2 regions of the Oceanobacillus sp. CAU 1775 genome follow, and region 1 is predicted to be linked to the other one. Evidence: riboswitches for the same ligand, from Rfam matches in the RefSeq annotation. Region 1 holds a riboswitch; the other holds the start of a gene.
The links. Region 1 has a riboswitch for FMN ahead of ACXYMZ_RS10180 (ECF transporter S component). Riboswitches for the same ligand answer to the same signal wherever they lie in the genome.

Region 1 (16,058 bases):
TAGCCAGTGTGGAATAATCTCTGCCATACATCATGCTCCTTTCTATAAAATTGAATAAAACCTCTGCTTTTCAGCAAAGGTTTTTAATTATTTTACGGGAAGCGTGGGAATTTCTTGAAATCAGGCTTTCTTTTCTCTTTAAATGCATCGCGACCTTCTTGTGCTTCAGGTGTTGTGTAATAAAGAAGTGTTGCGTCTCCACCTAACTGCTGAAGTCCTGCAAGCCCATCTGTATCTGCGTTGAACGATGCTTTTAAAAAGCGAAGTGCTGTTGGTGACATTTCAAGAATTTCATTACACCACTGAATCGTTTCTTCTTCTAATCTTTCGTATGGTACTACTGTGTTTACCATGCCCATTTCGTAAGCTTCTGCTGCAGTGTACTGACGGCATAGGAACCAAATTTCACGTGCACGTTTATGTCCAACCATTCTTGCTAAGTAACCTGCTCCATAACCAGCATCAAAGCTTCCTACTTTTGGACCTGTTTGTCCGAATCTTGCGTTATCAGCTGCAATTGTTAAGTCACATACGACGTGTAGCACATGGCCTCCACCAATTGCGTAACCAGATACCATTGCGATTACTGGCTTCGGAATGGTACGGATTAAACGTTGTAAATCAAGTACGTTTAGACGTGGAATATTATCGTCTCCTACATACCCACCATTTCCTCTTACTGATTGGTCTCCACCTGAACAGAATGCTTTTTCACCTTGTCCAGTTAAAATAATAACACCAATTGATGAATCATCACGTGCATCAGAGAACGCATGAATCATTTCCTGTACCGTAAGTGGCGTGAACGCATTACGTTTTTCAGGACGATTGATGGTAACTTTTGCTATTCCATTATATTTTTCATAAATGATTTCTTCATATTTTCTAGCTTCAACCCATTTTACTGCCAAATCATTTCCTCCTCATCAAATTCAACATTTTTTTTGCTTATCTCTTGATATATGCTAATTTTCTCATGATGTATGATAATTTGCAAACCCAAGGATACATTCCTTGAAAAGCTCCGGCTTCTCTAGATGAACGGCATGGCCTGCTTCGAAAAATATCTCCGTCGTTACATTCGGAATCCACTCAGCCATTTGTTCATTAATCGCAACGAATTTTTCATCTAAACTTCCTACGACTAGAAGTACTGGAAACTGCAAAGAAAATAATTTATCCCAATTAGAGTTTTGTGCGCCTGTGCCCATTCCTTTTAATGACTGAATAAGTCCTGCTTCGGTTTGGGAAAGGCGCTCTTTGCGGATTTTTTCTTGAACAGTTTCGGCTAAACTTAGCTGGGAATCGAATAAAGGAATGTTCTCCCAAAAATCAACAAAGGCTTCTATGCCTTGAGACTTAATTTTTTCGATAAGCTTTTCGTCTGCTTTTACTCTTTGCGCTCGCTCTTCTTCCGTCGAAAGACCAGGCGAAGCACTTTCTAACACTACTCCATACAGTGATTCCGGATAACTGGTAGCGTATGATAATGCCGCTCTTCCTCCCATGGAATAGCCAACAAGATATACTTTTTCCAGGTTCAGATATTTTATAAATTGATGGAGATCATGGCAAAAATCCTCCATCGTAACCAGACGGTCCCCGCTAGTTTTCCCATGACCTGGCATATCGATTACGATAAATTGCATGCCGGGTGTAGGGTTATTTATAAAGTTTTCCCAAGTGGCACTCGTTCCAGTAAAGCCGTGCAAGAAAATTATTGGCGTTCCTTCTCCAATGATTTGATACCGATAATCGGTTCCATTTGTTGAAAAATACAAAGTATCAGCCCTCGTCTTCTAGTAATTCTTCCGTAATTGCCTGCCATTTCGAACGATGCCAAGTAACATTCTCTTCTCGATCTGTTTTCACTTCTACGATAGAAAGTCCTTTTTGATTATAGGTTTGTTTTAAGGTTTCTTTTAACTCAGCTTCTGTTGTTGCTTCAAAGTAGGAAGCTTCATAGAGCTTTGCGACCGTCTCGAAATCCAAATTGACCGGTGTGCCAAATAAAGCATCAAAATGTTTTTTATCCCCTGCTTGCGAAAGAAATGAAAATATTCCCCCACCATTATTATTAATAAGTAAGATCGTCACATCCAACTCATAATGTTTTGCTGCATGGAGACCATTCATATCATGGAAAAACGAAAGGTCACCAAGAACCAGGGTAATACGTGTTCTATCTGTTGCCGCACCAATTGCGCTTGATACCATGCCATCGATTCCATTAGCCCCACGATTTGCAAGGATTTCAATATTCTTTTCATTGGATAAGAAAAATGTATCGACATCACGGATAGCCATACTATTTCCGACATACATCACACTATCGTTAGGAATTACAGCGGAAAGTCCACGAATGGCCTCCCCCTCTGTAATGTTTTCCTCTACATCCGCTTCCAAATGTTTTCTCGCAATCTTATTCATGTTTTGCCATTGCTTTAACCATTCGCTTGGCAGAGCCGTGGTATGTTTTTCTGCTAGTGCTTCACAGAAATGTACGGGGTCTGAAAAGATAAATTCTGTTACATTCCCTGTAGGTTCCCTGTAGCCACTATAATTTTCCACAATGAATTGTGGTACATGGCGGTTTTCTTTGATAAAGAACAAGTATGGTTTTGAAACTGGCATCGCACCAAAGCGAATAATAAAGTCTGGCTGGTATTTTTCTCGGATTTCTTCATTTTTTAAAATAGCGTCAAATGTTTCAATGATATTTGCTTTGCTATGCTTTCCAGAACGTAATTGGGAAAGTGGATCTGCTAATATCGGTAAGTTTAATTTTTCGGCAAAAGTTGTTATTGCTTTTGGAAAATCAATAAAATCTGTTTGCGGGCCACAAATAATTAAGCCTCTTTCCTTATTTTCAATGCGTTTTAGGAAGTTCTCGATTTCCACTTCTGATAATTGTTTTTTTCCGTCAAACGGTGGCTCATAGTTTTTCGTACTAAAATCTGGATGCTCCCATAGTCCTTCTAGGGAAAAATCAAGCATCAATGGTTCACGGAAAGGAATATTCATATGAACTGGGCCTGGATTTCCTTCCATTGCCATATAGACGGCTCGAGCTGCCTTGTTTCTCACGTATGCCAGCATTTCCCTTGATGCCTCGTGAATTGCCATCTCTTGAAACCATTTAACATATTTTCCGTATAAATCAATTTGTTCAATTGCCTGTGGGGCTCCGACGTCTCTTAATTCATGTGGTCGATCTGCCGTAAGAACAACAAGGGGCACACGACTATAATGTGCTTCCACAATTGCCGGAAAATAATTTGCTGCAGCCGTACCAGAAGTACAGACAAGGGCAACTGCTCGCTTCGTTTTTTTAGCAATTCCAAGCGCAAAAAAAGCTGCGGATCTTTCATCAATAATGACCCATTCTTTCGCAGCTTCATGTTCAGCAAATGCCAATGCTAAAGGTGTGGAACGAGAACCGGGTGATATGACCACGTCGGTAATACCACTTTTCACCAGTTCATCGACAAAGTTTGTCGTATATCTTGTTATCACTTCTGTATGATTCATTCAGGTTGGCCCCCTAATACATTTAGCATCGGCAGTAATTTAATTTTTGTTTCTTCATATTCCAATTCAGGATCAGAATCCGCTACAACCCCACAACCAGCAAATAATGATGCTTCATTTCCTTGAATAAGTCCTGAGCGGATAGCTACAACAAATTCTCCGTTATTATTACTGTCAACCCAGCCAAGTGGCGCACCATACCAACCACGATCTAAAAGCTCATGTTCTCTAATAAATGCGAGAGATTCTACAGTCGGCGTTCCACCAAGTGCAGGTGTTGGATGCAATGCTGCTACAACGTCAAAAATCGTATAGCCATCTTTTAATTGACCTGTCACAGGCGTATATAAATGTTGAAGATTTTTTAATGGGAAAAGTACTGGCTTTTCTGGCATAACGACATTCGTACAAGAATTAATCAGTGCATTTTTTATCATTTGAACAACAAAATCATGTTCTCTTAGATTTTTTTCATCATGAAGTAGCTGGTAACCAATCTTCGCATCTTCTTCCTCAGTCTTTCCTCGAGGCGCAGTTCCAGCTAAACATGTCGATAGTAAATCTTTATCTTCTACCTTTACAAGACGTTCAGGTGTTGCACCAATAAAGCAATCGCCATCACTTTCAAATGCATGGATATAGCTTGTCTGTTGTGTTTCAATAAGCTGTTCCAACACAGATGCGATATTTACTTCCTCATTGAAGTGAAGTCTAATTTCACGAGCAAGCACGATTTTTTCCGCCTTTTTCTCTTGAATTTCTTTGGTCGCAACCTTTACAGATTCCTTCCACTTTTCAGGATTGATTTCAATTTTCTTATCAATCTTTAGATCCTGTTCTTCAAAAGGTTCACCTTGTAAAAAGTCTTGGCTCATTTTTCTAAGTTTGTCTGCTACTTTATCTACATCATCTATTTTCGTTAGGACAATATTTAAAGTTAAATAAAAGTTATTCTCATATTCCGTTAACATGATTTCTGGTATATAAAATTGGCTTTGTTTAAATTTTGCCCAAAGCGGTGTTCTCTCTTCTAATGGATCAAAAGACATTCCACCAAAAGCGACTATCCCTGTTCCAGGAATGCCTTCGAATGGATTGTCTACAAAAGCATGATCAAGTAACTCTTTCCACTGGTTTTCTGTTTGCGTGTATCTATCTTCATTCGTTTCCAGCGTGTCTGCTTTTCCTACACCTGTAAAAGTTAATTTACGCGATGAACTTCTCCAGAAAAATCTATCTTTATTTAAACTTTTTGCTGCTTCAAATACATGAAGCAGATTGTTATTATCTATTTCTTTCGTAAAGCTAGCAAGCTTATAACGCTCATTTGCTTTGATCTGTTTAATCGCATGAGTCAAGCGCGCTTCTAGCTGTTCCATTTTTATGTCGATCATTTTAGGTACCCTCCGATAAAAAAACACAATAAAAAATGTCCAATTATATTTTATGCTCTTTTCCCCAACTTCTCAAGGAAAGGACTGTATTTTCGACAATAATTCTTAAAAAAATTTTATTTGATAAAATTAATGCTAAATTTCTGCGTTAATTTTTTGTGCAAGCAAACCTATTGCATAATATAAAATTTGTAGTATACTTATTTTTAGTAACTAAATAATCGATTCTAATCTTCGGGGCAGGGTGCAATTCCCGACCGGTGGTGATAGGTTGTTTCACAACTTAAGTCCACGAGCCATTGCGATACATGATGGTTGATCTGGTGTGATTCCAGAACCGACAGTTAAAGTCTGGATGGGAGAAGATGTAAAGCCAAATACTGGTGCTTATTTCTGTACCTTTATTTACTATTGCATTTATTTTGCCCTAAAGCCTCTATTAGCTTTAGGGTTTTTCTGTCTTTTAAGATTGGACAGCGTTATGGATGTATTTTAGGCGAGGCTTATCCTTCATCACGAGTTAGAATCGATTAAAAAAGATGAAGGAGGAATAGATAATGCAAAAAAGTAAGCAATTATCTAAGTTAATCATTATTGCGCTCCTGGGAACGATCGCGCTCATATTATTTTTCTTAAACTTCCCATTACCATTTTTACCACCGTATTTGAAAATCGACTTTAGTGATGTACCTGCATTAATGGCTGGTCTGATTTTCTCACCTTTAGCAGGAGTGCTTGTTGTTTTAATTAAGAACTTGCTCTACCTAATTGTAACTGGTGCCGGTGACCCTATTGGAATCATGGCTAACTTTGCCGCTGGAGTGATGTTTGTCCTTCCAGTTTCATTGATTTACCACAAGTTCCATAAAGGAGTTAAAAGTATCGTATCTGGTTTAATAACTGGAACGGTTGTTATGGCAATTGGAATGAGCGTCATGAACTATTATGTTTTCCTACCAGCATATTCTTGGTTTATGGGTTGGGACATGAGTAGTGAAATAGCATGGGGTGCAATCCTTATCGGGGTGTTACCATTTAATGTTATTAAAGGAATAGTCGTTGCGATTTTATTCGTTCCGCTATTTATCAAAATGCGCAGTTGGATCGAACAAAAACAAATAAATGCAATATAAAAATAAGGGTTCGTCTCCAGATGAGGAGATGAACCCTTTTATATTTTTTAAGATGCTGACTGGCAGATATCAGGATAAGTTGTGTCTATATCAGGATAAGTTGTGACAGTATCAGGATATTTTGTGTCCATATCAGCATTTATCGAAATATATCAGTATCTGCCCTCAATAGCATTACAATGTTTGATTTTTACCATTTATTTCAGAAAAACATACTTAAAATCAGTGAGATACTTAATAAAATTCCATAGAAAGTATTTGTTTTACCCGTTGCTTTCATGGCAGGCATCATTTCTAATGGTTCTGTTTTTCCTCTGAAGTTTTTAATTACTGAAATCGCTACAATCCCACTCAGGAAAGTTATTACTGACCAAATCGGCAAGATGCCAACAATAATTAAGCCCAGCGTTGTCGCGTATGCAACAACAAATGAGATTGCGAGTAATGTAATTGCTTTTTCTCTACCGATAAGAACGGCGATTGTTTTCCTACCACCTAATTGATCCCCATCTCGATCACGTATATTGTTCGATAAATTTATACTTCCAATGAAAATACTAACTGGAATAGAAATCCAAATCACTTCCGTAGTTAATGTAAGTGTTTGAATGAAGTAAGTAATCGCAATAATTACCGTCCCCATTAGCACTCCCGAAAATAATTCACCAAATGGCGTATAAGAAATAGGAATTGGCCCTCCAGTATATAAATAGCCGACTGCCATACAAACTAACCCGATAACCGCAATCCACCAACTAGATGCCATACAAATATAGATTCCTAATAATATCGAAATACCATAAAATATAAATGCTAAATCTCGTACTGTTTTTGGTTTTATTCCATCGCGTACAATTGTTCCACCAATGCCAACGGATTCTTCTGTATCTAAACCTAATTTATAATCATAATATTCATTGAACATATTTGTTGCTGCTTGGATTAACATTGAAGCAATAAGCATTGCCGCAAATAAAAACCAATTGATTTGTCCATCTATCATACTCAGCATTGTTCCAACAAAAACTGGAATAAAAGAAGCTGTCAATGTATGCGGACGCATCAATCGCCACCATACATTAAAGCCTGATCTTTCATTCAATGCTTCCTTTACATTCACGTCTTTCACCGTCTGCATTCCTCTTCCCCCTGAAAATTTCTATCCTATCAATTTTAAAGAAAGAAAAGGTAAGTGTCAATTTCTTTAATCTTCCACCTCTTTAAATGTAAGATAAAGAGCGCTAACGTTGGATTAACAGCTGACTTATAGAGTTTATCGGTCACTATTTCAATGCTACCGATTTTGAGACCAATAAAGTAAGTTTATCGGTCACTATTTCGATGCTACCGGTTTTGGGACCAATAAAGTAAGTTTACCGGTCACTAATTTCAATCCTACCGATTTTGAGACCAATAAAATAAGTTTATCGGTCACTATTTCGAAGTTATCGATTTTGGGACCAACAAAATAAAGTTATCGCTAATCATGGATTACTAGCTGGTGACTTCTCAATCCCAGCACAAAAAAAGATACGAGAAGGGGGGCTTCTCGTATCATGTAGGGTATGTTAATTATTCAATGTTAATGAATAATTTACCATCTGCTTGTTTTCTTGCTTCGTTTCCATAAGCATCAACTACCTTGACTTCAATTACTGCGCCTTTTGCAGACACATTACTTATCGCAGTCCAGTAGCCGACATAGTGCCCTTCCTCTGTTTCCATCATTGGAAGTTCTGTTGCATTTGTTGTCATATTTGTTAGTGGCATATGGATAAAGAATGTTGCTTTTAATCCAGGCTCACTATCAAATTCAAATTTCACACTTTGACCAGCATTTAGATAAACATCCTCTTCAGGAGTTATGTTTTCAATTTCTGGTGCAGTGAATTTTACATTTAGCGTTACTGATTCTGTAGCCATATTTCCAGCTAAGTCTGTAGCAACTACTTCGATTGAATTCTGTCCTTCATCTAACAGAATACGCTTCGAGTAAAATCCGTCAGTCACTTGTGCACGCTGACCATTTACTTCGACAAAATCAAGATGAGCATCAGCTACAGTACCTTCTACTGTTACTGTTTCACGATTCGACTTATCTCCATTCCTTGGAGAATCAATGGAAAGCTCTGGTGCTTCTGTATCTAATATTACAGATACCACCTCAGATTCCATCACTTCTACCCCATCTAAAATCGTAATCGCTACTAGCTCATTATTTCCTTCTTCTAGTTCTGTAGGGATTGCAAAGCTGCCATCTCCCGCAACTTCCACAGTGGATACTTTTTCACCGTTATTTACTAATTTTACAGTTGTCTCAGGAGATGCTTTCCCCTCAACCGTAATTTCTGTTTCATTTGTGATTAACCCGCTTTCTGGAGAAGTAATTATTGGTTCATCTACTTCATAGCTTACGCGAGCGCGGATCATATAATTACCTTCTGCTGCTGGTGATGGTGTCCATGCGCCTGAAACGTATTGGTAGCTTCGTTCCGCATTTGGTCCATCCTCATCTGTTGCTAGACCAGGTGCTGAAGTGTTTGCGCTTGTTTGGATGTAAACCATGTAAAAGTCACCCTCTACAACGATTCCATACTCGCTTAAATCTACAACTGTCCATTCAGCTAGGCTTCGAGTTGCTTCTGCTTGTACTGGACCAGCAATTCTTTCACCAGGAGTTCCATTTGGACCATTTGCATCCCAGACTTCAACGGCAAACCCTGTGCCTCCTGGAACTGGCCAATCTGAATCATGGAATTGGAAGACACCATCTGTGACGACTGCTGCTTCTCTTCCTTCCTCAAGTGACATTTTTACTGCCCAACCATTACCTGGATCATAGAAAGCACGTGCATTTTCTGCAGTACCATCATCATATCCAATCTCTCCACCAGGCACTGTGTAAAATGGTTCTAACTCGATATCTAACGTTCCATCAACCGTAAAGTCCGCTTCGATTTCTTTTCCGTGATAACCGCTTGCCATCACTTTCACTGTATACACACCTTCATATGCAGTGATCGAGTAATTTCCATTTTCATCTGTAGAAACTGGTGTAATGTTAGCATCTTCTACAAGTAGTAAAGTTGCTTCTGAAACAGGCTCTCCTGTTACTTCGTTTGTAATTGTTCCAGAAACGGTATACTCCTCTAACTCTTCAAGTAAGAAATTAGCAGTAGTACTTTCATCTGCAGTAATTTCTACAGCCTGTTCACTCTGGTGATAACCATATGCATGTGCAGCTACAGTGAATTCCCCAGCCGCATGCAAGAATGAATAACTACCGTCAGCAGGATTTGTATTTACCGAACGACCACTCTCTAAAACAGTAACTGTCGCACCAAGCGGTAATGCTTGTGGCGCTAAATCTTCTGTTTTAATAGGCGTTTTCTTCACTGGTAGTGCTGGCGTTAATTTTGTTGGATCTATTCTTTCTCGGTTCGCATCACCTCTAAGAGAATCGCTATTCATAACTCCTAGTGATAAGCCTGTCCCATGAAGACCGATTGACGGGCCACCGATAACTGGAGAGATTCTGTTAGACGTCGCTTCGAGTGACGTATCAGATAACCCCACATCATCAATATACCAACCTGAGCGGTTAATAATACTATCTGATGTGATATTGAATCCGATATAAACTCTTTCGCCACTATAGGCTGATAAATCTATTTCGGAATCTAACCAACCATTCGAAAGATTTGTAATCTGAACGAGCTGTGTCCAATTTTCCATATCTGTTGATAGATAGACATGGCCGAAATCCCAATTGTTCTCAAGATTAAACCACTCGCTATATTGTAAATAAGACTCACCTTCAGGTAAATCAATTGGTGGCATTAATAACGTCGAGTTTTCCGAGCTATTGTAATCACCATTTAAATTTGTAGCATAAACATTTTCACCTGAAACAGCTGAACCAGGTCCACTTGTCGGAATCCCACGTTCCCAGCTGCTATTTGTACCAAAGATTGTCCAACCCGCTGGTGTTCCTTCAAAGTCTTGGAAGTAACCAACTGTTATTCCTGGTTGAACATCAATCGTATAACTATCTGTCGTCACTTCATTTCCACCAAAATCATTGATAACAAAATGGTACGTGAAAGCATCTCCTTCAATGTCTTCTCCTGGAATTGTTACAGTATATTCTCCAGAACGATAATCGCCATCTACTAAATCTGCTTCGATTGTTTTGTCACTATAAACTACTTCTACTGAAACAACACTAACATTATCTTCAGCATGAATGCTTAGTTCTAAATCCATTCCTTCAAAAGTAGTATCTACTGCTTCATGCGTGTATGTTGGAGCATCAAAATCCTCTCCATCCTCCGTTACTGTTCCTTGTAGGGAACCTAATCCAGAAATCAGGGAAGATACAGCATCATATGCATTCACTAAACCATAGCCATATCCCATATTTGGGGCATTCGGGAATGTGCTATCTGTTAATGGCGAAGCAGTCATCATTATAATATCTTCAATTTCATCAATGGTTAAACTTGAATCAGCCTGCAGCATTAATGCAACGACAGCTGAAACTGCTGGACCTGCCATTGAAGTTCCATTCCAACCACCTTCATAACCACTTCCAGGTACAGTAGAACGTATATTTACTCCTGGAGCAGAAATATCTGGCTTCACATCTCCTTCATATGGTGAAGGCCCTTGTAGAGAGAAACTTGCTAAAGCATCATTTATATCTGTTGCACCAGTTGCGAATGATTCAGGATAATTCGCTGGAGTAGCAATCGATCCTGGACCACCTGGGTTAAATAATGTCGTGTTACCAGCAGAGAACTCTGGAAAAATATCTGCAGTTCGCCAGTTAATAACGACATCGCGGTACCATTCATCCAGACCTGGCCCACCGCCCCATGAATTGTTTACTACATCTGGTGCCATTGTTGCATCTCCACCAGGCGCAAGAATCCACTCTGCAGCATCAAGTAAATCTGCGTCAGAACCACCAGCTGCGGTGAATGCTCTTACAGATAGATACTTTGCACCGGGAGCAACACCAACTTGGTTTGACCCATCTGGTTCAGATCCGACCATTGTTCCAGTTACGTGCGTTCCATGGCCTTGATCATCAAATGGTACCTGTGCGCTTCCTGTAGCATCATACCAGCTATACGTGTGATCAACTTCTCCAGTTGCTGCATCATATCCACGGTATTTTTCTTTCAAACCTGGATGATCCCACTGTACACCTGTGTCAATACTTGCAACAACAACGCCCGAACCATCAATCCCCATCTCCCAAACACTAGGGGCACCGACACGCTCAACGTTCCATTCCACATTTGCAATTTCTGCTTCTGGACGCTTGGCATCTTCTGTTACTGTTGTATATAATTCTCGCATTTCATTTGGTAATAGTTTTTCTACTTCAGTGAAAGTAGCAATTTTTTCTGCCACTTCCCTTGTAGCTGTTACGGCCATCCCGTTTACAATATGGTAAGAGCGAATATCTTTAGCGTTACCATTAGCTATTTCCTTTTCAATATATGCCTTTACATTTTGTTGTGAATTGAAGGAAGTTTCTTTTAGTTCAGCTATTACTGCAGAACGTCGAATATGCTCAATGGATTGATTCGACTGGTTGAGACTATTTGCTTTGGCAACCGCTTCGTTTGCAGCTTTTTGAACATCTGCTTTATCATTGAACTTTACTAAGAACGTAACAAAGTCATCGTTCTTAAAGTTAGAAAGTAATCGATTACTAACCTTTTGTTCAACAATTTGCTTGGAATCATTTAAAGAATAACTAACATTCCCATTTGGCTGAGCTAAAGCTGCTGTTGGTGCAAATAAGGAAAATGTCATTAACACCGAAGCAGCTATACTAAATGCTTTCACTCTTCGTTTCCTCTTTAATTTCAAAGCAATTCCTCCCTTATTTTATAATGCTTTATGTCTAAACCTGCTGCAAAACGCTTCTAATAAAACCAGCCCTCCTTTTATAAAAGTTTATAATGATGATAGTCCGTGGTGTTGATTCATGTAGTTGAGGTAAGTATAATAGATTAGAAAGCGAAACTGTGTCGAACAATGTCGAACTAAAACTGAATTTTCTAAATTAATAGATTAGTCTCATATTTTCCTGTTTTTCATCTAAGTCTTTGTACGACTACTGGGCTATTTTATTTTAAAGAAAGCTTAAAGGAAGAGGGTTTCTAAAGAGGCGGTAATAGCGGGATGATTTAAATTCGAAATTATTTAGTAAAATTTGATTAGAATAACCTAGTTTTAAAAATAAAAAAAGACCTTATTTTCTTCTTAAAAGAAAGTAAGGTCTTTAAAACTAAGAAAAATCAATACATATTAATGAAAAATAAGACTGTTGGCTTATGATCCTATTAGGAGTAGGTCTATTTTCCAGAAGAGAAATTAGTCTTCTAATGGATTCAAACTTTCATTTCCTGTAAGGTTTTCAATCATTTTCACGAGTAAAGTAATTTCTTCTTCAATATCTTGCATACTTGCGGTCTCCACTGGAGAGTGCATGTAACGAAGTGGTAGTGATACAAGTGAAACAGGCACACCCTTCCCTGTCAAACGCATTCTATCTGCGTCTGTGCCAGTCATCCTTGGTGTTAATTCGTACTGTACGTTCATGTCTAAATCTTTTGCAGCTTTTTCTAAAAGTTTATTAATTTTAATATTAATCGGCGCGCCTTTTGCTAAAACAGGACCACCTTCAAGCGTTATATCACCGTATTTATTTTTATTCACACCTGGATAATCTGTTGCAAAAGTAACATCACAAGCTATTGCCATCGTTGGCTCAATACCTGCAGCCGCAAAGTAAGCACCACCCATATTTGTCTCTTCGTTTACTGTACTGACCGCATAAACTCCTACTTGAAGATTTTTACCTGCAAGTCGCTTTAAAACTTCTGCAACAATAAAAGAGCCTGTCCGATTATCTAAGCCTCTCCCTGCAATATAGCGCTCTTGTAAAATTTCTGGATTTGTTTTATATACACAAAGGTCACCAATTTGAACAACTTTGGCAGCTTCCTCTTTCGATTGATAGCCACAATCAATGAATAAATCCTCAAGCGTAAAGTCATTTTTCAAACCACCGTGATGCTGGGCGTTTACACCAATCACACCTGTCACGTTGCCGTTATATCCGAGTACATGAACACGCATCCCTACAGCCGCTTTTGGATTAATCCCACCCATTTTATCGAAATGCAAAAAACCTTGATCATCGATACGGTTGATAACTAATGCAATTTCATCGCTATGACCCGCTAGTAAAACCTTAAAAGGTGCTTCAGGATTCAGAACACCAATAACATTCCCTGCGTTATCCGTTCTAATTTCATCAGCAAAATCCTTTACATAATTCATCCACTTTTTTTGAATTTCCATTTCCATACTTGATGGTGAAGGCGTTTCTAATAATTCTAATAAAAAATCTTTATCAAAGTTAGTCATGTATTTTCCCTTCTTTCCACTATCATATTTACTATAGTACCAAATAATAGGCATATAAGTTTACTAAAGTGTAAATTTTCGGGTAAGATTTTCATATAACCCTTTAAGGAGAGGATTTCATGTCGTTAGATCAATGGTTTGAAAAAGCAATGACAGCAAATGATTATATCGAAGCTATGACACAAAATAAAGAAGACCTGCTTCATATTTATGATCAATTTGAAACACCTGAAGACGAGGAATTTTTCAATCAATTACAAGCTAAAAATTTAAGAGCTATCGTTTTGACAGAGGATTGGTGTGGAGATGCAATGCTGAACATCCCAATTCTTCTTAAAATCGCTGATAAAGGAAACATAAATGTTCGAATGCTTTTACGTGATGAGAACTTAGAATTAATGGATCAATATTTAACGAATGGAAAATCCCGTGCGATTCCTATCATCATTTTCATTGATGAAAATGGAAAAGAAGTTGGCAAATGGGGACCTAGAGCGGCGAGTATCCAAGAGTTCGTCGATGAATCAAGAGCAAATCTTCCACCAGCTGAAGCTGAAGATCACAAGGAAAAAGCAAAAGAAATGTATATGTTCATTAGTAAATCCTTCCGTGATAACCATGATTTTTGGAAAGATGTTTATATCAGTTTGAGAGCGGAATTAGCTAAAATATAATTTCCCTATCTTCGAATAACTTTGCTAGATCGATTTTCTATGTTATAATCATTCATTGTGTATAAAGAATCGATTAAACATATAGGAGTGTTCAGCATGGTGAGCAAGATTGAAAGTGGAAGTATCATTGAAGGTAAGGTAACTGGAATTCAACCCTATGGAGCATTTATTGCTTTGAATGAAGAGGTTCAAGGTTTGGTTCATATATCAGAAGTTACAAATGGTTTTGTAAAAGATATTAACGATCATTTACAAGTTGGTGACGATGTAAAGGTAAAAGTGCTAGAAGTAAATGAAGAGAAAAACAAAGTTTCTCTTTCTATTCGTGCAACAGAACCTGAACAAAAAACAAACAGTAAACCAAAAGTACAGCAAGCATTCAAAATGGAAGATGATAATGCTGCTGGATTTAATACTTTGAAAGACAAGCTACAAGAGTGGATTGACCAGTCAGAAAAACGCTAAATGAATAAAATAAAGAGTGTAAATTCAATTGCGGATTTACACTCTTTTTATTTGTATTTAAGTTTCTGTTTGGTAGATATCAGGATAAACTGTGTCTATATCAGGAAAAGTTGTGATAGTATCAGGATATTATGTGTCCATATCAGCATTTATCAACTTATATCAGTATCCGCAGTCAAAACAGTTGACTGAACCTCAAACTCCTTCTATCAATTCTATTTTCTGTTCTTGTATCACAGATAACTCCGTAGTTTTTGCTTTTAAACTCTTTTCTAACTTCCAAATAATATCTAAGACACTACTCTGCTGATCCCTAGCTTGCTGTAACGAATCTTTAATTCTCCCTTGTACCATCCAATCCACGATGATACCGTCGAAGAAAAAGTCGGCGAACTTAAGCATTCCTGAAATATCGACTTCCAAATTCGAAACCTCATCAACATCCAATAATTCCTTTTGAAACTTTCGCATGGCCGTTTGTGCTTGATGAATATGATTGGTTGCTTTATCAATATGATCGTGTTTTACAAGACTTGAAATCATTCCACCGCCAAACATATCGAAGGTGCCCCAGCCTTCAGCGCTTTCTAGTGATTTTGTAGCATTGATAAGGGCATCCTTTACTTTATTCCCCGCTTCAATTGCTTCCTCGAGTTCTGTTATGTATGCTGCCAAATCTCCTTCGTTCTCATTTAATTCGAACAACCGATTTCCAAATATAGCATCTTTTTCTTTCATAATTCTTTCTTTTTCAGTTAAAAGAAATTTGTAGTCCTGATCAACATCCATAACTTCTGCTAATTTATCATGCAACTCATTTATTGATTCATTAATTTCATGTTTCGTCTTTTCCGCTTCTTCAAGCTGAATTTGTACTGCAATAACTTCCTGCTTCTCCTTATTTAGTTTTTCATGCTTTGAGCCAAAAAATGTTTGAATAAGATTAGTTATGCCAATGCGCTCTAGTTTGCGAACATCTTTCTCTTCAGCAATAAGTTGCTTTTCTACCCTTCTAATTTCTGCTTCCATCTCTAATAATTCCTTGTTATAATCCGTTAGTTGGTTTTCCCATTTCTGCTTCTTCTTAATTACGCCTCTGATATTGATTAATTGATTATTTATAGTTGTGTACATATAATCCCCCCTAGAATTAATAAGCACTATTTCTATTTACGTTAAAGCTTGTTAATAAGTTTCATTATTTTAATTAGGCGGGATAATAACACTCTATATCAATACTTTTTGCACAAGTTTTAATTTCCATATTCCATATCCAATCAAAGCTCCGCTCAAATTTAAAGTAATATCATCGATATCAAAACTACCTAATCCTGTAATCATTTGAAAACTCTCCACAAGGAGTAACAATATAAGCATGGCAATTATAAATACACTCACCTTATTTACTC
Region 2 (16,058 bases), on a different contig from region 1:
CCGAGATAAAAAATACGCATTAATTAAGGTACGATATATAAGATAACATTTAAAAGGAGCTTGATTATTCGAGCTTCTTTTAAATTTATTGTACTACACCAATTTTTAATTATACAATTTTTCCACCCTCTTCCTTACCTCAATTGGCAAGGGCTGTTTCAGTGCATCCTCTATAATTCTTGGATGCTCTACACCATTCCTCATCAAATATTCTTCAATTAAAATCGCCTTTTCTTGTTTGTTTGGAATTAACCAATACAAGATGTACCAATCTTCAAGTGAACATAATGGTATCTCTATTCCATTCACTAATTTGCTAGCTACTATAGATTCCTGTTTATGTGCTAATTTATAAATGCCTACATCATGTTGTATAGCAAGCCCACCCATGACATCTATCTCCACTTTGTTCATCTCGTATTCAGAAAAATATGTTGTACAAAATGGACGTATACTTGTTGCTTCGCACGCACTCCCAATAGATAACATTATTTTATTTAAACGGGCAGCATCTGCTTCATCTACTAATATATCTATATCATTCGGTTTATCTATTAGTTTATAAAAATTTAAGAGTAGTGAACCTCCAACTCCCCAAGTTATCTTGTGTTCATTTAATTCTTCCGCGATAAAAGCCAATGTTTTTAGCAAATGAATTCTCCTCTAGTGTATTGATAGTTTAGCAAGACTATCTAGCTTTTGCTGCTTACCGTGTTTAAATTCTATCCTAGCCTAAGCAGAAATTAAAGTCCTTACTAGTAATTTCTTGTTGCTTCATCACATAAGGTTTAATAAGGACAAACTTTATGCTCTAACACCACGTAAAATATATTCAAGGGAGAGAATTTAAAATGAAGTACAAGAATCCAAACACAGAAGGTGCAGTGATTACATTTAAGGAGCGCTATGATAATTTTATTGGGGGCGAATATGTTCCACCAGTTAACGGGATGTATTTTCAAAATGTTAGCCCTGTTACTGGAGAAGTCTTCTGTGAAATTTCACGATCGACAAAGGAAGATATCCAGTTAGCTGTTGATGCGGCAACGGAAGCGAAAGAAACATGGGGGAAAACCTCTGTTGCAGAGCGTTCAAATATCTTGAATAAAATTGCAGATCGAATCGAGGACAATTTAGAAATGCTTGCAGTCGCTGAGAGCTGGGATAACGGGAAAGCGGTCAGAGAAACATTAGCTGCTGATTTGCCTTTAGCTGTCGATCATTTCCGTTATTTTGCAGGTGCTATCCGCGCACAAGAAGGCGGTATTAGCCAACTTGATAATGATACAATCGCTTATCATTTTCATGAACCTTTAGGAGTTGTTGGACAAATTATTCCGTGGAACTTCCCTCTCTTAATGGCAACATGGAAACTCGCACCAGCACTTGCGACAGGAAATTGTGTCGTACTAAAGCCAGCAGAACAAACGCCAGCATCTATTCATGTTCTACTCGAGTTAATTCATGACTTACTACCACCTGGTGCATTAAATGTAGTAAATGGATTCGGTCTTGAAGCAGGAAAACCTCTCGCGACGAATCCTGGAATAGACAAAGTTGCGTTCACTGGAGAAACGACGACTGGTCGCTTGATTATGCAGTATGCTTCTGAAAATATCATTCCAGTAACATTAGAATTAGGTGGAAAATCACCGAATATCTTTTTTGAAGATGTCATGGAAAAAGATGATGGATTCCTTGATAAAGCAATAGAAGGTTTTGCGATGTTCGCTTTAAACCAAGGGGAAGTTTGTACATGCCCTTCTCGCGCTTTAATCCATGAGTCGATATACGATGAGTTCATGGAACGGGCGATTGCACGTGTGAAGGAAATTAAAATTGGTCACCCACTCGATACATCAACAATGATGGGTGCCCAAGCATCAACAGAGCAGATGGAGAAAATTACCTCCTATCTTGATATTGGAAGGCAAGAAGGTGCGGAAGTTCTGCTTGGCGGGAAAGTTAACAAGCTCGGGGAAGAGTTAGCGAATGGCTATTATGTGGAGCCTACAATCTTTAAAGGCCATAATAAAATGCGTATCTTCCAGGAAGAAATTTTTGGCCCAGTGCTGTCCGTAACAACTTTTAAAGATAAAGCAGAAGCATTAGAAATTGCGAATGATACACTTTACGGTTTAGGTGCAGGCGTTTGGACTAGAAATATCAACACAGCCTACCGTTTTGGTCGCGATATTCAAGCTGGTAGAGTGTGGACAAATACGTATCATCAATATCCAGCACACGCTGCATTTGGCGGCTATAAGAAATCTGGTATTGGACGAGAAAATCATCAAATGATGCTCTCCCATTACCAGCAAACAAAGAACTTGCTTGTTAGTTATAGTGAAGGACCAGCAGGATTGTTTTAAATTTTAGCGTTGGGAAAGTGAGTAATTGTTTTGGAAGCTAATCCGCCTGAAAGATTAGCTTCCTTTTGCATCTATTATATTTTAGGAGGGATTTTAGATGGTTGATCGTGTAGTAGCGACAGATTCTGCTTTAGAACTCATTGAAAAACTCCATAACATTCATGGTCCACTCATGTTTCACCAATCTGGTGGTTGCTGTGACGGTAGCTCGCCAATGTGTTATCCAAGAGATGAATTTCGTACGGGTGATTCCGATGTATTGTTAGGTAAAATTGGAGATACACCCTTCTACATGTCAAAAGATCAATACGAGTACTGGAGGCATACACAACTTATTATTGATGTGGTAGATGGTATAGGTGGCATGTTTTCATTAGAAGGTCCCGAAGGCAAACGCTTTTTGACAAGGTCTCGGGTATTTACGGAGGAAGAACGAAAGGAATTATCTCTTCCTAATTGAAAAATGGTCCACTCTAATCCTTTTCATTGCTTCAGCTAAATGTGTATGCTAACTTTAGAGAAGTATAGTTATTCAATAACTTCGGGGCAAGGTGAAAATCCTTACCGGCGGTGATCAAGCATAACGCTTGTCAGTCCGTGACCCGTTAATCTATCTAATAGATAACGGTGGAGCTAGTGAAACTCTGGCACCGACAGTTAAAGTCTGGATGGGAGAAGTTATTTAGATATACTATGCCATACGCTAAAATCAACCTCTCTATAATTACTGAAAGGAGAGAATCTGAAAACATTTCTAATAATAGCAATAGAGGTATATTTATTTTGCGTATTTTTATTTCATGACGGTTTACGAAGACATCTTTCCAAAAGATGCTTTTTCCACTTTCTTTTCGTAACCGCTCTTCAAACCAATCCTTTCCTTACCACCCATACGCCCCTTGGTGGAAAGTATCCAACAACAATATTTTTTAAATGTTTAACGTAATAAAAATGATTCCTTATAAAATATCTGGACAACCCTTAGAATGTAATTTTTACATTCTTATTAAAGATGTTCATATAAAGAGAATCATATCATTGGAGGTAGATAAAATTGTTTACTGGAATTGTAGAGGAAATTGGACGTATTCAATCCATCCAACGCAACCCCAACTCTTTACAATTTACAATTACCTGTAAAAAGATTTTGGCAGACGTCAGTATTGGCGATAGCATTTCTGTAGACGGTGTTTGCTTAACAGTGAGAGATTATACAGATTCAAACTTTTCAGCAGACGTTATGCCTGAAACAGTAAAATCGACAACACTTCATAAACTGGAAGTAGGTAGTTCTATCAACTTGGAACGCGCCATGGCAGCAAACAGTAGATTTGGTGGTCATTTTGTTAGTGGCCATGTCGATGGAACTGGAGAAATAATTTCTATTAAACGACGTGAGAATGCGATTTATATGGAAATAGAAATCGACCCCAATTTGCTAAGCTATTTCATAGAAAAAGGCTCCGTTACGGTTGATGGAACCTCTCTAACCGTATTTGGTGTGACCGAAAGTGGATTTGTTATTTCACTGATCCCTGTTACACAGTCCGATTCAATAATTGGCCATAAACAGATTGGTGATTTCGTCAATATCGAGTGTGATATGTTGGCTAAATATATCGAAAATCTTCTTAGTAGAAAGACAGAAAAAGCGACAAGTAACATTACAATGTCAACACTTGTCGAGAATGGATTTTTGAATTAAACATACGTTTCGTTAAGAGGTGAAATAACTTGTTTTCAACAGTAGAGCAAGCAATTGAGGAATTAAAATTAGGAAAAGCAATTATTGTTATAGACGATGAAGATCGAGAAAATGAGGGTGACTTTCTTGCTTTAGGTCAGTTTGCAACTCCAGAAATGATTAATTTTATGGCAAGCGAAGGAAAAGGTCTAATTTGTACACCAATAGAAGAACAGTTGGCAGAACAATTGAATCTACCCTTAATGGCTCGTGATAATAGTGATCCATATCGAACAGCATTTACAGTTTCAATCGATCATGTATCAACAAATACAGGTATTTCGGCATTTGAACGTTCGGCAACCATTTTAAGCATGCTGAATTCAACAGCGAGCCCTAAAGATTTTAATAGACCTGGCCATATTTTCCCTTTAATTGCAAAAAAGAACGGTGTATTGGAGCGACAAGGTCATACGGAAGCAGCTGTAGATTTGGCCAAGCTTGCTGGATCAGAGCCAGTCGGAGTCATCTGTGAAATTATGAATGTTGATGGAACAATGGCAAGAGTTCCAGATTTGCAGAAAATAGCAAAGCGCTTTGACTTAGTTATTTTAATGATTAAAGATCTAGTAGAATATCGCAGAGCTGTAGAAAATACAGCTAAAAACTAGTTTGACGTAATAAAAATTATCAGAGTCTGCAGGAGGAAACAGAATGAGTACAATATATGAAGGTCATTTAGTTGGACAAGATTTAAAAATTGGAATTGTAGTTGGTAGGTTTAATGATTTTATTACAAGTAAGCTATTGAGTGGCGCAGAAGATGCATTGCGTCGCCATGGTGTACAAGAAGCGGAAGTTGAAGTCGCCTGGGTACCAGGTGCATTCGAAATCCCTCTTGTAGCAAAGAAAATGGCTAGTTCTAAAAAGTATGATGCTGTCATTACCCTTGGTACGGTGATTCGTGGCTCTACTCCACACTTCGATTTTGTTTGTAATGAAGTGGCTAAGGGTGTTTCTGCAATTAATCTGCAGGAAGGTATTCCAGTTATTTTCGGTGTCATCACAACAGACACAATTGAACAAGCAATTGAACGTGCTGGCACAAAAGCTGGGAATAAAGGTTGGGATGCTGCCACATCAGCAATTGAGATGGCGAATTTACTGAAACAGTTTTAAATTAATTTTGAAGGGGCTTTTCAATGCCAGTGATGGCTTTGAAAAGCCTTTTTCCGTCAGAGCCCTTCCTTCTACTTTCTTGCTTCTCAATTTAACGGTTGACCTATCGAAGTACCTATATGGCACATTTGTCTCTAGAAATAAAAAAAGCAAGCTCATTAGCCTGCTTTTTTTGTATTTCAATTTTTATAAATGCTTCATAATTGCTGTACCCAACAGAACCCAACCAACTAGAAATGCTACTCCACCAATTGGTGTGATCATCGCAAATGTTTTGATTGCGGTTGTTGAGTAAATATATAAACTTCCAGAGAAAAGAATGATTCCAATTAGAAATGCCCAACCAGCACCAGTAAGACTTGCAGCTTGAAACTTCATCATGAGGAATCCTGTAAGTAATATTGCTACCGAATGGAACATCTGGTAGTCGACAGCTTTTTCCCAAGTTCCTAATTGCTTTTCTGTAACTTTCCCTTCTAAACCATGTGCACCAAACGCACCCAATGCAACAGCTAAGAATCCATTAACAATCCCAATAAGTAAAAATAATTTCATTTTGTTTATCTCCTATCTTTAAAAATCAAAAATTGAATCGCCATTTGCATCATCAAAATCTACGGTTGAGCGCTCTTCTTTTTTCGATGGATCCTGCTTTTGCTCACCTAACATCGCTTTGATTTCTTGTTCTGTAATTTCAGATGCTGACGATTTTGTCGTTGCCTCGTTTGATGTATCATCTTCTAGAAATAGCTCACATAATAATTTTACATGACTGATATGTGTTAAGAGCTCTTCTCTAGCATTCGTCTTTTCTTTTGCGAGATTCAATTCCTTGATCATTTTGTTGATAATCGTAATATCCTTCACTATATCTCGTCTCCCTTGTTTGAAGTCTTTCGTGGAGAAGCAAGTCCTATTATAGCATGATTGGATGCTTATATGCTTCTTTTGCGCCACAAGAAAAAAGCCTTAGTAGCATACGACTAAGACTGAAATATATGTTATTAAAACTCTTATGTTGTTTGTTCTTGTTTTAATTTTGATTCCTCACAATGTCTTTCAAATACCCAGTAAAGGAATTTAATTTCTTTCTCTTCCAATACCCTTCCCAGTTCTTGACTTGTTTTCTGACACAGTAATTCAAAACTCTCCATCACCATTGCCCCCTAAAATAAATCCGAACTGTTTTGTATATTATAATGCATTAGGAGTTCTTTAACAAGAACAAAAGTCGAGCAGAGAGATTTTATAGGTCAATTCTGCTCGACAATCGTTTTAAAGCTCATTATCTTTATTATTTAATTTAATTTCTAGCTCCATAATTTGTGCTTGTAAGGAAGCAATGTCTTCTTTTGTTGCTAGACCAAGATCTTCTGCTGTTTTACGTGTTTGTTCCATTTGTTTTGCAGACCACTCTTCTTGTTTGAGTTCGCCTTTTTCGATAAAGTTATTCATTACTTCTTTCGCTTGTTCTTGAGAAATTTCATTCTTGTCGACAAGCTCATTCAGTTTTTTCTCTAACTTTTCTTTCCCGCTAATTGCAGCACCAAGACCTAATAGAAAACCTTTTCTAAGAATATCACTCATTCTCTACACCCCCTTTATTTTCTGATTTCTTATCATTCTACGATGAAAAATTAAAATTATATTTAGCAATGTTATAAAAATAATTAACATTGTTAAGCCAACATAGGTGAAAAAGGATCCACTGATACTATATCCGTATAAGGTAATTATCAATCCTCCTATAACCATCATAAAGGATATGACCTCAAGTAGTAAATAATATTGATGCCTCATTTTTATATAAAATTTCTCTTGATCCCAAACTCGGTCCCGTTCCCCGCTTTCAAGGTAATTGAGCAGAGCTCTTGGATAGGAGAGAATCGGCTCTGTAGCATTTTTTACATATTGTTTTGCGACGGATTCCACAATACTTTTCGTCCCAAACCAGACTTTAATTTTTTGTTTGCCCCAGGCTACAATATCAACTTCTGGGTTAATCGCATATAGAATTCCGACGACAATCGAGACGGCTCGCATTAAATAGGTATAGTCAGCAGGCATTTGAATTGGCTGCTCCTGAATTATTTCCCCTACCTCATCAAAAATCTGATTAACCGTTTGAGCGTTCATTTCTTTTATTGAACCATCAGAATACATATCTACTGTATCCTTCAACACTTCCTTGATTTTCTTGCGATCGGCATTCGGTAAAAGAAAGTTCATTTTATCTAATGCATCAATCACAATTTCATAATTCTCAATAATAAAGCCTTGTACTAATAACTTAAAATACTCTGTATCTTGTTTTTTAATTTCACCAATCATCCCAAAGTCGAGAATAGCAACACTTCCATCATGCCGAATAAGAATATTACCTGCATGTGGGTCAGCGTGAAATTTACCTGGATTTAAGAACTGGTCCATATAAAAATCAAATATCGTCTTCGAAACGAGTTCACGATCAATTTGATGTTTCTGATAAAAAGCTATCTCTGTAATCTTTTCCCCTTCTATCCATTCCATAACAAGCACACGTTCTGTACTTAGCTCTTCATAAAATTTTGGGATATGAATATTTTCGAAGTCTGCGTATCTTTCAGTGAAATATTTTCCGAATTCGAGTTCTTGTCGATAATCTAATTCGCGTATCATCACAGTAACTAATTCTCTATGAAGTGCTTTTAAGTCTGCTTTTTTACCAAACGATGTAAATACTTTAATAAGCCAAAATACCATGCGTAAAGCAACGAAGTCTTTATGAAATACCTCTTCAATTCGGTGCCTTCTAACTTTTATTGCTACTTTACTTCCATCATGTAAAATCCCAAAGAACACTTCCCCGATTGATGCCGATGCAATCGATGACTTTCTAATAAGTTTTACCTTATCTTCAATATTCTCTGTTCGCCAATCTTTTTTTAACGTTTCTTCTGCATATTCATATGGCATTGGTGGAACATGGTCAACAAGATGTGTTAATTCATTTATAAATATGTCTGGTAGAAAGTCTTTTCTTGTACTCAGAAATTGGCCAACTTTAATTAACAGGCCTCCAAGTTTTTCTGCTTTCTTGCGATATTCAATTGCTAAGTTCTGAAGTAATTTATTCCACTTTTTATTTGTAGGCTCGTCCCACACAGTGTTCGTATATAAGAAAAAATAAATTTTTGCAATAAACTTTATGGCTAGTGAAACGATTACTACCCACCGATACAGAAAATTGTATTTGAATCCCTTCGTCAAAGTTACCACCTCTACTTCTACTACATTCCCTCATTCCACCTTATCTTAATCCTATTTATTGCACAAATTTAGAAGTGAGAAAATACCAATAATTTAAAAGCTATTGCATATTACTGTATTGCTTTGTATAATTATGCAGTGCTATTATAGAGGTACTTTATAAAGGGTTAGATTCTTTAAAAAATGGGGAATTACATTAGTTATAGTTCCTGCAGAGTGAGCATATTATTTAGGAACGCTCCCTTGAAGGACATGCTAGAAAAAACATTATAACGGAGGTTAAGAAATGAAAGCGAAGTACAGATTGAAGGACTATTTATTATTTATAATTCCTTCGCTTATTGGTATTTTATTATTTATTACACCAATTAATGTTGGGGACGGAACAACGATTCCCATTGCTTTACTTGCAGGTTGGGTCGAAAGCTTACTTGCAGATCAACTATCATTTATTATGATGATGATTATTGTACTCACGGCTGTGTTTACAGTGATTGGATGGCTTACGAAAGGTTGGGCATACGAGAAAACACCATTTTTTAAGCAATTATTTACTACTTCTTTGTTTTGGACTATTACTCGTGTCGTTGCAGCAGTGTTTGCCATAATGGTATTTTTCAACCTAGGACATGAGGCGATTTACGGTGAGGATACAGGTGGAGTTCTTCTAGACGGATTATTACATACATTATTCGCTGTATTCCTATTCGCTGGTTTGTTCCTACCACTATTAACGAATTTCGGTTTGTTAGAGTTCTTTGGATCACTAATGACAAAGATTATGCGCCCGCTATTTAAACTTCCGGGTCGTTCATCTATTGATGCACTCGCTTCATGGGTTGGAGATGGTACGATTGGTGTTTTACTAACAAGCAAACAATATGAAGAAGGCTTCTATTCAAAACGTGAAGCTGCTGTTATCGGGACAACGTTTTCTGTCGTTTCGATTACCTTCTCATTAGTTGTTCTTGCTGAAGTAGATCTTGCATATATGTTTGTTCCATTTTATTTAACAATTGTTGCTGCTGGATTTGTCGCAGCACTCATCATGCCAAGGATTCCACCTTTATCAAGGAAGCCTGATAGCTATATTACTGACAGTACAGAAGAGCTTGACGAGTCAATCCCTAATGAACATAATGTTGTTAGTTATGGGGTTCAAAATGCTGTCGAACGTGCAAAAAAACAAACAAGCTTTTATAAATTTATTAAAGAAGGCCTACAAAACATTTTAGATATGTGGATGGGTGTTGCACCAGTTGTAATGGCTTTTGGTCTTATCGCTTTAATTATTGCTGAATTTACACCATTCTTTAGCTGGATTGGCGCACCATTAATTCCAGTTCTAGAATTGATGCAAATCCCTTATGCAAAAGAAGCATCAGAAACATTACTTATCGGTTTTGCAGATATGTTCCTTCCAGCAATTATCGGTGCAAGTATTGAAGCTGAGATTACTAGATTTATTATTGCAGCAGTATCTGTTACACAGCTTATTTATTTATCAGAGGTCGGAGGACTACTGCTCGGTTCAAAAATTCCAGTAAACTTCTTTGATCTAGTTGTTATTTTCTTACTACGTACAGCAATCACATTACCTATTATCACGTTGATTGCGCATATGATATTCTAAATTTAGAAAAATCGCCTGACACAGTTTGCATGTGTCAGGCGATTTTTTAGTTGTCTGTTTGTGTTTTCTTTTGTTCTAATTTTTCCTTTATCCAAGTTGCTTTACCTTCAATAAGTGGTTGCGTTATTCCAACGACAAATTTAGTTGCTAGCAAGTATACAAGCCCAGCAGATATCGCTGCTAAACCGATGACATCCATGAAGTTAGTTACCGTAAATATTGAAGCTTCACGGAAATATTGAATGAAAAATCCATGCAGTAAATAAACCGTTAATGTGTTGGCACCGATTGATGTAAAGCCAACAATATGATTTTTTGGAATCCAAGCGAGAACACTAACTACCATGATGGCGGCTAGTAGATAAACGGCAAGACGAATCAAGCCACCATATGTCGATGCACCAAGGTCTGCATATGAACTCGAATGCAATAACCACCCCGTCGAGATACCGGGTAACATGTGGACGGCAATCGCGATTAAAGCTAGTACTAGCAATCCGATGCGCATAACTGTTGTTTTTTTAACAAGCATTAGTTGTTTTTCCGTTACAAGATATCCTAGTAGGAAGAACGGGAAAAATACCAATGTACGTGACAAGCTAAACATGTGACCAATCGGCGTGATATACCCAACAAGAATTCCGATTAGTACTGCCAGTGAGACGGCATAACCAGGTTTTAATTTTTTATAGAAATACAATAAAATATGCCAGAAAAATAGACTCATTAAAAACCAAAGTGACCACTGTGGATGGAATAATCCTGAGAGCCATCCTGATTTACCAATTAGGAAATAATATGCTGTATAAATCATTTGGAAGATAAAATATGGTACCAAGATTTTTTTAAATAAGTTCCAGATGTATTCTTTCGTTCCTAAGCCTTTTGCGAAAAAGCCAGAAATAAAAATAAATGCCGGCATATGAAAAATATATATCCATGTATATAGCGAATTAATTCCATTCGCATCGCTTGTGTAGGGTTGGATCATATGTCCAAATACAACAAAAAAGATTAATATTACTCGTGCATTATCAAAAAACGCGTTTCTTTCCATCTTCTGCTTCATCCCTCTTGTCTATAATTGTTGTAAATTAAATTGCTGTTTATCTACTCTATCCGTTTTGCGAGCAGGTTAGGCAAAAGACACTGGAAAATCATTCAATTGTAAGTTCGGTGTAATTATTGTGCAAGAAAGTTACTTGTTTGTCATTGAGGTGTAAAGATGTTGGATTATTTTGGGTGCTCGGGGTTGGGGTGGTGCTGTGAAATGTGAACTTCGGGATAATGTGTGTCTACTTCGGGATATTCTGTGAAGACTTCAGGATTTTCTGTGTCCATTTCGGGATATTGTATGGCAACTTCGGGATTTCCACTAAATGAACTCTTTTTCAGTTAAAAATAGGACTGTACATTACTTAAAGATAGCTCTTCAGTATTTTTTTTGAGCTTAAGTCGAAATGCTTGCTCGGAATTGTGAACTTCAGCTTTTTGTGTGTCCGCTTCAGCATATTGTGTTACGACTTCAGCATAAGTTGTGTCTACTTCAGCATATTTTGTTACAACTTCAGCATTGTCACAAAACAACCACCAAAAAACCGCCCCTCCACAAAGGAAAGGCGGTCTTACTAATTTAAAATTAAACTGTTGCTTGGTCAGCTACTGAATCTTTATCGTTGAACTTCGTTGCATCATGGTTACCCATAATTTTCGACGTAAGTGTTCCTGAAAGCATTGAACCGTTTACGTTTAATGCAGTACGGCCCATGTCGATAAGTGCTTCAACTGAAATTAATAGACCTGCAAGACCAACTGGTAGACCCATTGACGAAAGTACGATGATTGCTGCGAATGTCGCACCGCCACCAACACCAGCTACTCCAAATGAGCTAATCGCAGTGATTAGAACAAGTGGAATTAAGAAGTCCATTGCTAATGGGTTAATTCCTACAGTTGGTGCAATCATTACTGCAAGCATTACTGGATAAATTCCAGCACACCCGTTTTGCCCCATTGTTGCTCCAAATGAAGCTGAGATATTTGCTGTTCCATCATCTACTCCAAGACCATTTTTCTGTGCTTGAATATTGATTGGAATTGTTCCGGCACTTGAACGTGAAGTGAAAGCAAAGATTAAAGCTGGAGCTGCTTTTCTCACGTATGTGATTGGATTCAATCCGAATACACCTACAAGAATTAAGTGAATAATAAACATTGCGATTAACGCAACATATGAAGCAAGTACGAATTTACCAAGCTCTAAGACGCCTGCATAGTTTGTAGTTGCTACCATGTTTGTCATCATTGCTAATACACCATATGGCGTAAGACGTAGAATTAATGTAACAATTCGCATGACAACACTGTAAATAGCATTGACTGCTCTCACAAATAATTCTGCGTGTTCTGGTTGTTTTCTTCTAACTCCAAGTACTGCTACCCCAACAATTAGTGAAAAGATTACTACTCCGATAACAGATGTTGGACGTTGGTTTGTCATATCTAAGAAAATATTATTAGGAATAAAGTTCAAAATTCTTTGTGCTGTTGTTTGATCTTCGATTGATGCATAGCGCTCTTCAATTGATGCTGCACGGTCATTTTCTGCTTGACCTGCTTCAATCTGTTCTGCGTTTAAATCAAAAACAAATGCAGTTCCAATACCGATAACTGCTGCGATCATTGTTGTACCAACTAAGATACCAATAACCCATCCAGCCATTTTTCCTAGTTGCTTTGTTTTTTCTAAGTTAATGATTGCACGAATAATGGAAACCATTACGAGTGGTACAACGATTAACATTAGTAAGCGAACATATCCGCTCCCAACAATGCCAAACCAATCCAATGTGCCAGTTAAGACTTCTGAGCCAGCACCATAGATTCCTTGTAAAATTGCACCGAAGACAATACCGATAGCCATTGCAGTAAATACACGTATTGCAAATGAGATGTGTTTCTTTTGCATGTATAGTAAAACACCGATAATTGCTGCCAGCGCTAGAATATTAAGTAATATAAAAACAGTATTCAATATGATGTTCCTCCTTTAATTCGCACTACTATCAACGTTAATCACTTTGTTGATAATTCCTATGCGTTTACTCTGATATAGACTATACAGTCATTTTCATTTTTGTGCAAGAGAATTTATTTATTATGTTTATTTTTATCTTTTCTATACATTAAAAAAGTCGGTCGGCTAAAAATCCCCGTCAATTAACTCAACTTTGGTTGAAGTTCGAGCTCTACATTTCCTTTGATTGCTCGAGAAATCATACAGCTGGATTCTGCTTTCTCAACTAGAATTCTAAGCATCCGATGATCTTTTTCAGTTGCATCATCAGTTAAAACGACTGTTGGTTTATGAATTATTTTTTTATACGTAAAGACACCATTTGTTACATCCACTATTCCTTCAGCATCATGAGACATTTCCTTTAAAGGTAGTTTTCGACGCTCGATAAGTGCAGCTAATGTGATGACATAGCAAGTAGCAGCTGCTGCAAGTAACATTTCATCTGGATTTGTTCCAATTCCTGGTCCATCCATTTCTTCTGGTATAGATATTTTCGTCTTTAATTTTCCTGCGTCAAGAGAGCCTACGTTATTTCGCCCACCTGGCCATTCTGCTTTCAAATAAAAATGATGTTCCGCCATATTATCACCTCACGCGTCATTTTAGCATAAACCTTTCTTAAGTTATGCAAATATGCACTAAAGGAAGATAAGCCTTCGCTCATCTTCCTTTATTAGTATGCTGCCTATTCTACTTTTGTTTTTGTTTTGTCTTTTGAAAAGAACCAACCACCTACTGCAATACCTACAAGAACAATGTAGAAGGTTAGCTTCCAAGCTGTTGAATGCGGGAAGGCCTGAGGGATTAACATGACGTCATCATGTGCTAATACAAGGACTGCTAGTTTCACACCTACCCAACCAACAATAAGGAAAGCTGCTACTTCTAAGCCCGGACGTTTCGCTAGTAAACCAACGAAAATATTGGCTGCAAAACGCATAATAATAAGTCCGATCATTCCCCCGATAAAGATAACTGCAAATTGCCCTGTATCGAGACTTCCTATTTCTCCAAGTCCAGTTGGCGGTAATGCTACTGCAAGCGCCACTGCTGCAAGAATAGAGTCAATAGCGAATGCTAAGTCAGCAAACTCAACTTTTAAGACAGTAAGCCAGAACTCTTTTGGTGATGCTTCTTTGAGCACTTTTTTCTCAACAATAACTTCTTCTTTCTTTGGTTTAAATCGATCGTATAAATTCTTGAAGGAAATTCCGAGTAGGTAAACCGCACCTAACGCTTGAATCCACCATACTTCTACTAAGAATGAAATAACGAATAATGACCCGAAACGTAAAACAAATGCACCTGCTAAACCATAAAATAATGCTCTTTTCCGTTGTTTTTCAGGTAAGTGTCTAACCATAATTGCTAATACTAAGGCGTTATCTGCTGCTAAAAGTCCTTCTAAACCTATTAATACGATAAGTACCCATAGATATTCTAAAATGAGTTCTGCTCCCAATTCACTCACTCTCCTTTTTGTGATTTGATTAATGAATTTCTATAATTGTGCCGCTGAATAGTGCAACGATTTTATGAGTAAAATCTCGATACTTAGTTTTAACATAGCCTTTTATTACAAAAGCTAATCCTCTAACCAACTTACTAATTGCTTTTTCAAATCAAGCGTCATATGTTTTTTCATATGTACTACATCAACTTTTACCTCTTTTCTCCATAAAAAAATGGCCTTATCGACGGATAAAGGCCAAAAAAAGACCTTTACCCCCCTAAGTTGGTAAAGGTCTCGCTAACAACGGATGTTGCCAATCAAGCCGGAGATATTATCTCGTAATGACGACTTAAATTGTGCAGCTACTCCCCTTTAAGAACTATATTAATACTATTATTAAACAGCATTCGTATTAAAAAGTCAATTTCTAAAAACTACTAGCGGGATTGTAATTTATTCATTTCAATTACATTTCCCGAATCTTATTCTTTTACTCCTAATACGTCTCAAGAAGATCTGCTACGATTTGTTCCAATGCTGTTTTTAATTCATTTATTCTATCTATGCTATCTGCCTTACTAGTTCCCTTCACACCATAATAATATTTCAATTTTGGCTCTGTTCCTGATGGTCTGAAACTAACCCAGGAATCATCAGCTAAAATAAATTTCACCATATTTTCTTTTGGTAAATGAAGCTGCTCTGTTTCTTTCGTTTCGACAAGTAGGCTTTCACTTGTTAAATAATCTTCTATCTTTTCTACTTTTAAATCAGCAATTTCTGAAGGCGAATGCTTCCTAATCCCTTCCATAATATGCGCGGTTTGAGATTGCCCAGCACGACCTTCTAATTGTAAATGATTCAATCCTTCTAGATAATATCCGTGCTTTTCATATAAGTCTTCTAATGCTTGAAAAACTGTTTTGCCTTTGTTTTTCCAGTAATAAGCCATTTCGGCTGTTAAGACAGCTGCTTGCACTGCATCTTTATCACGAGAAAAGTCGTTAATTAAGTAGCCATAGCTCTCTTCAAATCCAAAAACAAATGTTTCGCCGGTTGAACCGAATGTTGAGATTTTCTCAGAAATATATTTAAATCCAGTCAGTGTTTCAATTGTTTCTACACCATAGGAGGAAGCAATTTCTCGTCCCAGTTCTGTAGTGACAACTGTCTTAATCATTCTCGGGTTACGGTAAATATGTAAATCTGTATGTATTAAAATATAATCCAAAAGTAAAGAACCTAGTTGATTTCCCGTTAAAACAATATAATTTCCATTTTCGTCTCTAACCGCTGCTCCTAACCGATCTGCATCAGGGTCGGTTGCAAGGAGAAGATCTGCGTTGATTTTCTCTCCGTACGCTATTGCGAGATTAAACGCTTGATGTTCTTCAGGATTGGGTGACTCG

Region 2: another riboswitch for FMN. It lies ahead of ribE (riboflavin synthase); the one in region 1 lies ahead of ACXYMZ_RS10180 (ECF transporter S component).

The regions. Positions count from the first base shown of each region.
Region 1 covers NZ_JBTLRO010000005.1:112,830-128,887, forward strand. Annotated here, with positions in the region: gene ACXYMZ_RS10155 (o-succinylbenzoate--CoA ligase) at 1-27, opposite strand, end outside; gene menB (1,4-dihydroxy-2-naphthoyl-CoA synthase) at 93-911, opposite strand; gene menH (2-succinyl-6-hydroxy-2,4-cyclohexadiene-1-carboxylate synthase) at 975-1,781, opposite strand; gene menD (2-succinyl-5-enolpyruvyl-6-hydroxy-3-cyclohexene-1-carboxylic-acid synthase) at 1,786-3,531, opposite strand; gene ACXYMZ_RS10175 (isochorismate synthase) at 3,528-4,925, opposite strand; FMN riboswitch at 5,152-5,296, shown strand; gene ACXYMZ_RS10180 (ECF transporter S component) at 5,483-6,058, shown strand; gene ACXYMZ_RS10185 (1,4-dihydroxy-2-naphthoate polyprenyltransferase) at 6,261-7,196, opposite strand; gene ACXYMZ_RS10190 (S8 family serine peptidase) at 7,631-11,887, opposite strand; gene ACXYMZ_RS10195 (M20/M25/M40 family metallo-hydrolase) at 12,452-13,510, opposite strand; gene ACXYMZ_RS10200 (thioredoxin family protein) at 13,630-14,184, shown strand; gene yugI (S1 domain-containing post-transcriptional regulator GSP13) at 14,281-14,649, shown strand; gene ACXYMZ_RS10210 (hypothetical protein) at 14,845-15,783, opposite strand; gene ACXYMZ_RS10215 (VanZ family protein) at 15,877-16,058, opposite strand, start outside.
Region 2 covers NZ_JBTLRO010000001.1:343,462-359,519, reverse strand. Annotated here, with positions in the region: gene gerQ (spore coat protein GerQ) at 1-9, shown strand, start outside; gene ACXYMZ_RS01715 (nucleotidyltransferase family protein) at 106-651, opposite strand; gene adh (aldehyde dehydrogenase) at 852-2,372, shown strand; gene ACXYMZ_RS01705 (DUF779 domain-containing protein) at 2,470-2,832, shown strand; FMN riboswitch at 2,906-3,056, shown strand; gene ribE (riboflavin synthase) at 3,427-4,077, shown strand; partial or broken gene ribB (3,4-dihydroxy-2-butanone-4-phosphate synthase) at 4,107-4,700, shown strand; gene ribH (6,7-dimethyl-8-ribityllumazine synthase) at 4,771-5,235, shown strand; gene ACXYMZ_RS01685 (DUF423 domain-containing protein) at 5,422-5,790, opposite strand; gene ACXYMZ_RS01680 (YwdI family protein) at 5,809-6,102, opposite strand; gene ACXYMZ_RS01675 (hypothetical protein) at 6,249-6,389, opposite strand; gene ACXYMZ_RS01670 (phasin family protein) at 6,511-6,822, opposite strand; gene ACXYMZ_RS01665 (ABC1 kinase family protein) at 6,826-8,484, opposite strand; gene ACXYMZ_RS01660 (YjiH family protein) at 8,771-10,117, shown strand; gene ACXYMZ_RS01655 (acyltransferase family protein) at 10,164-11,174, opposite strand; gene ACXYMZ_RS01650 (hypothetical protein) at 11,513-11,704, opposite strand; gene ACXYMZ_RS01645 (L-cystine transporter) at 11,757-13,151, opposite strand; gene ACXYMZ_RS01640 (OsmC family protein) at 13,337-13,777, opposite strand; gene ACXYMZ_RS01635 (TerC family protein) at 13,882-14,658, opposite strand; gene ACXYMZ_RS01630 (phospho-sugar mutase) at 15,146-16,058, opposite strand, start outside.